2 regions of the Streptomyces sp. SLBN-118 genome follow, and region 1 is predicted to be linked to the other one. Evidence: riboswitches for the same ligand, from Rfam matches in the RefSeq annotation. Region 1 holds a riboswitch; the other holds the start of a gene.
What was found. A riboswitch is a leader RNA that binds a small molecule or an ion and turns the genes downstream of it on or off. The one in region 1 is predicted to bind cobalamin.
Positions count from the first base shown of each region.

Region 2: another riboswitch for cobalamin. It lies ahead of FBY35_RS11925 (ribonucleoside-diphosphate reductase subunit alpha); the one in region 1 lies ahead of FBY35_RS25855 (cobalamin biosynthesis protein).

Region 1 is NZ_VFNP01000002.1:1,578,593-1,581,687, reverse strand. It holds gene FBY35_RS25860 (cobyric acid synthase) at 1-313, opposite strand, end outside; gene FBY35_RS25855 (cobalamin biosynthesis protein) at 310-1,275, opposite strand; cobalamin riboswitch at 1,381-1,523, opposite strand; gene FBY35_RS25850 (hypothetical protein) at 1,632-1,853, opposite strand; gene FBY35_RS25845 (inorganic phosphate transporter) at 1,866-3,095, opposite strand, start outside.
Region 2 is NZ_VFNP01000001.1:2,680,082-2,683,176, reverse strand. It holds gene FBY35_RS11925 (ribonucleoside-diphosphate reductase subunit alpha) at 1-1,806, opposite strand, end outside; cobalamin riboswitch at 1,934-2,077, opposite strand; gene FBY35_RS11915 (hypothetical protein) at 3,027-3,095, opposite strand, start outside.

The sequences.
Region 1 (3,095 bases):
CGCTGAGTTCACCCACCGGCCTGCCCATCAGCACGACCTGACTCGAACGGTCGCTGCCGGGCTTGAGCAGCACCGGGTTCATCAGCGCGCTCGGCTCCACGCGCGCCGCCTGCGCCTGCATGGCCTGCGCCCGCCCGATCTCCGCGCCCTCACGCGTGACGAACGAGTTGAGCGACATGTTCTGCCCCTTGAAGGGTGCGACCTTCACCCCCTGCCGCACCAGCCAGCGGCAGATCCCCGCCGTCACGACGCTCTTTCCGGCGTCGGACGTGGTTCCCGCGACCAGCAGTCCGCCGCCCCTGCGCCCGCTCATCCCCGCCCCTTTCCCGCGCGCCGCGCGCGCAGCGCATGCCCCGCGAGGCGCCCGGCCGCGCAGGTGGCGAGTGTCAGCCAGCCGATGCGGCGCGAGAGCCGTACGGCGCGTTCGATGTCGCCGAACTGCACAGGGCGGCCGTCGCCGTTGAGTACGGGACGGTGCTCGACGCGTCCGCCGTAGGAGAGCGTTCCGCCGAGCCGTACCCCGAGCGCACCGGCGAAAGCCGCCTCCACGGGACCAGCGTTGGGGCTCGGGTGCTTCTTCGCGTCGTCCCGCCAGGCGCGGGCGGCCCCGCGCGCGTCCCCGCCCGCGAGCACCGCCAGCGCCGCGGTGAGCCTGGCGCCCGGCCAGCCCGCGACATCGTCGAGCCGTGCCGAGGCCCAGCCGAACCGCCGGTACCGGGGTGACTTGTGCCCGACCATCGCGTCCAGCGTGTTGACCGCCCGGAAGCCGACCAGGCCGGGCACGCCCGCGAGCGCTCCCCACACAAGCGCGCCCACCACGGCGTCGGAGGTGTTCTCGGCAACGGATTCGACGACGGCGCGCGCGATCTGCTGCTCGTTCAGGGCCTGCGGATCGCGCCCGCACAGATGCGGCAACCGCTCCCGGGCCACGTCCACGTCCCCGGCGGCCAGCGCGCCACCGATGGCCCGTGCCTCCCGGCCCAGGGACGTGCCGCCGACGACGGCCCAGGTGGTGGCGGCGGTCAGCGCGACCGACGCGGCCGAGCGGCCCCGCAGTCCACGGCTCAGCAGTGCGGCGGCAGCGGCAGCGCCTCCGGCGCACACCACGGTGTGCAGCGCGCCCCACCCCCGGTGGTCACGCCACAGCACACCCTCGACACCACCCGCGGCCCGCCCGAACGCGGCGACCGGATGCCCTCGGCGGGGATCGCCCAGAAGCAGGTCACCGGCCAGGCCGGCGGTGGCGCCGTACACGAATCGACGGTCGGCACGCATCGGTTCAGCCCGTCGTTCCGCCTCGCAGGAACCTCGTACTCACAGCAGGGACCGAACCGCAGCCGCGCATGGCGATATGTCCTCACTCAGGGTGTCCGCGCCCTGGTTCGACGTGACCGGCGGTGAGAGTTCCTGGCTTCCGGGGGAGTGCTCCCCCGTGACAGTGGCGGGACCGCGCCGGATTCGCACCGGCTTCCTCTTCTGCCGCCGTAGATGGCCCCGGCAGTCCACCACGCTGCGAGAAGGGCCGTCAACTGGCCTTTGACCTGCACGGGGAGAGTGTGTTGGGGCACACACGCGGGCCGGGTCACCCGATGGGGTGACCCGGCCCGGACCCGAGGTGTCTGAAGCGGCTGTCAGGTGACGATCAGGTAGATCCCGTACGCCACGGCTGCCGCGCAGAGCGCGAAGCACGCGTACGCCCCGGTGCGCGCCAGGACCGCGGAGCCGCCGCTCGCGGCCGCGGACTCCTGCCTGGTCAGGCCCACCACGCCCAGGGTGAACAGAGCCACCAGGGCGACGGTGGCGACCAGGCTCACGCCGAAGACGGAGCCGAGTGCTGCCCAGTCGATTTTCATGCTGTTCTGTCCTTACACCGTGGCCGGACGCGTCGGCTCGGAGCCGGAGGCGGGGGCCGGAGCCGGGATGGTCGTCTTCATGTCCTGCGCGGGCGTGCCCGCCGGCGGCGGGGCGACGGCCGCGATGGCCGCGGTCACGACGCCCGCGGGTTCGGCGTCCGTGTCATTGACGTTGGTGTGGTCGACCACCTGGCGGCGGGAGACGAACCAGATCGCGGCGCAGGCGCCGATCAGGAAGGCCGCGACGACCGCGACACCCCAGTCGCCCTGCTTGGTCACGAACTCCGAGCCCGCGGCGACCAGAGCGGCGGCGGGCAGCGTCAGGCCCCAGGCGACGAACATCCGGGTGGCGGTGGACCAGCGGACCACGCCGCCCTTGCGGCCCAGGCCCGCGCCCATCACGGCGCCGGAGCACGAGTGCGTCGTCGACAGCGAGAAGCCGAGGTTGGAGGAGGCGAGGATGACGCTGGCCGCACTTGTCTGGGCGGCGAAGCCCTGCTGCGGCTGAAGGTCGGTCAGGCCCTTGCCCATGGTGCGGATGATGCGCCAGCCGCCGAGGTAGGTGCCCATCGCGATCGCGAGACCGGCGGAGAGGATGACCCACATCGGAGGGTTGGAGCCGGGCGAGAGCACTCCGCCGGCGATGAGCGCCAGCGTGATGATGCCCATCGTCTTCTGGGCGTCGTTGGTGCCGTGGGCGAGGGAGACAAGGCCGGCCGAGGCGACCTGGCCGGCGCGGTAGCCCTTCGCGGTGGCCTTCTCGTCGGCGTTCTTGCCGATCTTGTACGTGAGCCGGGAAGCCAGGAAGGCGGCGATGCCGGCCACCAGGGGAGCGGCGATCGCGGGGATCAGGACCTTGGTGACGACGGTGCCGCCGTTGACGCCGCCGATGCCGACCGAGGCGACCGTGGCGCCGATGAGTCCGCCCATCAGGGCGTGCGAGGAACTGGACGGCAGACCTATCAGCCAGGTCACCAGGTTCCAGAGGATGGCGCCGACGAGCGCCGCGAAGATGACTTCCGGGGTGATGCCGGACTCGGTGACGATGCCGCTGGAGATCGTCTTGGCGACCTCGACGGACAGGAACGCACCGGCAAGATTGAGCACGGCGGACATGGCCACCGCCGTCTTGGGCTTCAGGGCGCCGGTCGAGATGGTCGTCGCCATCGCGTTGGCGGTGTCGTGGAAACCGTTTGTGAAATCGAACACGAGAGCTGTCACGATCACGATCGCTAGCAGCAG
Region 2 (3,095 bases), on a different contig from region 1:
GAGCGAGTTGCGCATGCCGCTCTTCGTCACCCGCGCGCGCAGGGCGTCCCAGCGCTCGGGCCAGTTGAGCTCGACGTCGTAGTGGTCGGGGTGCAGGACGCCACGGGCCGCGCGGGTCTCGGACCAGGCGGGCAGCGGGCCGTTGCGCTCGGCGAGCGCGCAGGACGCCTCGTACGCGGCGAGCATGATCCGCTCGGCGATCCTTGTGGAGAGCGCCTTCGCCTCGGGGGAGTCGAAGGGCAGGCGCAGCTTGAAGAAGACGTCCTGCAGACCCATCGCGCCGAGGCCGACCGGACGCCACCTGGCGTTGGAACGGCCCGCCTGCTCGGTCGGGTAGAAGTTGATGTCGACGACCCGGTCGAGGAAGGTCACGGCGGTACGGACGGTCTCGTCGAGGCGCTCCCAGTCGATGCCGTCGCCCGTGACGAACGAACCCAGGTTGACCGAGCCGAGGTTGCAGACCGCCGTCTCGCCGTCGTCGGTGACTTCGAGGATCTCGGTGCACAGGTTCGAGCTGTGCACGACCCGGCCCGGCTCGGCGGTCTGGTTGGCGGTGCGGTTGGAGGCGTCCTTGAAGGTCATCCAGCCGTTGCCGGTCTGGGCGAGCGTACGCATCATCCGGCCGTAGAGCTCGCGGGCGGGGATGGCCTTGCGGGCCAGGCCGTCGGCCTCCGCCCTTCGGTACGCGGCGTCGAACGCGTCGCCCCACAGGTCGACCAGCTCGGGCACATCGGCGGGCGAGAACAGCGACCAGACGGCGTCGGCCTCGACGCGGCGCATGAACTCGTCCGGGATCCAGTGCGCGAGGTTGAGGTTGTGCGTACGCCGCGCGTCCTCACCGGTGTTGTCGCGCAGCTCCAGGAACTCCTCGATGTCCGCGTGCCAGGTCTCCAGGTAGATCGCGGCGGCCCCCTTGCGCCGGCCTCCCTGGTTCACCGCGGCGACCGAGGCGTCGAGGGTCTTCAGGAACGGCACGATGCCGTTGGAGTGCCCGTTGGTGCCGCGGATCAGCGAACCGCGGGCACGGATACGGGAGTACGACAGGCCGATGCCGCCCGCGTGCTTGGACAGGCGAGCGACCTGGTGGTAGCGGTCGTAGATCGAGTCCAGCTCGTCCAGCGGAGAGTCCAGCAGGTAGCAGGACGACATCTGAGGGTGACGGGTCCCGGAGTTGAAGAGGGTGGGCGAGGAGGGGAGGTAGTCGAGCCTGCTCATCAGCCGGTAGAGCGCGGCAACTTCCTCCAGGGCGTGCACGGAGTTGTCCGCGGCCAGGCCGGAGGCGACGCGCAGCATGAAGTACTGCGGCGTCTCGATCACCTGACGGGTGATCGGATGCCGCAGGAGGTAGCGGCTGTAGAGGGTGCGCAGCCCGAAATAGCCGAAGCGGTCGTCCGCGTCCGGGTCGATCAGCGTGTCCAGCCGGGCGGCGTGCAGCGCCACGAACTCGGCCGTGCGGTCGGCGATCAGACCCTCGCGGTGGCCGACCGCGACCGAGGCCGAGAAGGAGACCGCGCCCTGTCCGGCTGCCTCGTCGGCGATATGACGGGTCAGCAGACGGGCCGCCAGCCGGGAGTAGGCCGGGTCCTCGGAGATCAGCCCCGCCGCCGCGTCGGTGGCCAGGCTCCGCAGCTCTGCCGCGTCCGAACCGGCGTGCCGGCCGCGCAGCGCGGCGGCGGCGACACGGCCCGGGTCGGTGTCCGGCAGATCGGCGGTGAGCCCGGTCAGGGTCCGCAGAAGCGCGGTCCCGGGGCCGTCGGCCACCTGCTCGCAGATGCCTGAAGCCGGATCGGCTGGCGCGATGGTCACGTGGTGCTCTCCCTCGCTCGGCTCTGGGCCGGCGGGGGAAGGCGGCACGGGCGCGCGTCACAGGGAACGGCTCACCGCGTCCACCGGCCCAACCGCGAGGCCCGGACGTCTCGGCACCCGGTTCGGTCGAGCCGGATGCACCGTCGGCAGGTCTTCGGACTGGTGGGGCGCGACAAAGCGCACCGCATCACACCGTTGCGGGACAGTTCCGGATTCACACCGGATTCCCCTGCGGCGACAGCGAGGACGAGCATACATGTGGGGGCGGGGAGTTGCCGCACCCACCACATGTTGTGTCGGGGCGGCTACGGCGCGCGGGGTGCGGGGTACGCGGTGTGCCTGCGGCGGGCTGCTGCCCACCCCGCCGGATGCGACCTTCGGCCGCATGTCCTCAAACGCCGGACGGGCTGAACTGGGCAGGGGAGAGACCCGGACGCCCGTCACGTGGGTACCAGGCGGCGAAGTCCTCGTCACACCACAGTCCGTCCAGCCGGTCGCGCACCCATATCGCCGTCGTACCACCCGGGTTGCTCGCCCGCGCGATCTGCGCAGTCAGAGGCGGGACTTGCTCACCGGAACGAGGACGGAGCGACAACGGGCACCTCGACAGCTGCATCGGTCATCGGAACCACCCGAGCATGCCCGTTGATCATGCTGCCGCACCGCGAAACTCCAAGATCCCCGACAGAGTCAAGCTGAATGTGAGCGGGGCTGGGACGGAGCCCCAGTTGAGGGAAGGGGCGGGGTGGGGAAACAACCCCCGCACAGCCAAAGGGCCGCAGTGGTTATCTAGGTTTGTCAAGTGAAGTTACAGGTGAATGGGCTAAGAAGCGGTTCTGGCAAGTTAGGCAAGTCTCCGCAGCGGCCGTCTACTCCAGACGGGGCCTGGGCGGTGACTCTCGTCTGCGGTGCGCGTTGGGTGTGTCGTGCCACTGCTGTATGCAGCTCCAGCAAGGCCAGCGCTGCCCCGGTCGGCAAGCCTCAGTAGTTGCCCTTCCTCTTGACCTCCGATCAAGGTGAAGCGGGGCGCACCCTGCTGAGTTTCGTGGTCTCACTGGCCTTGCCGGGACTCGACGCGCAAGCACTTGCCCGGCCCGCACCACGGCCTGTCCGCGCCGACCGGAACTCGCCGTTCACCGGCGTCATGTGGGTCTCCTCTGCCGTACGCGGGCGTGGAACCGGTGTACGGGCCGGTCGCCGGCTGCGCAGGAAGTGAGGACTCATGGCAAGCCACCCGTCCAGTCGGGCAGTTGCGCCGGGAGGGACACGCCTCTCGGCGCGCGCCGGGG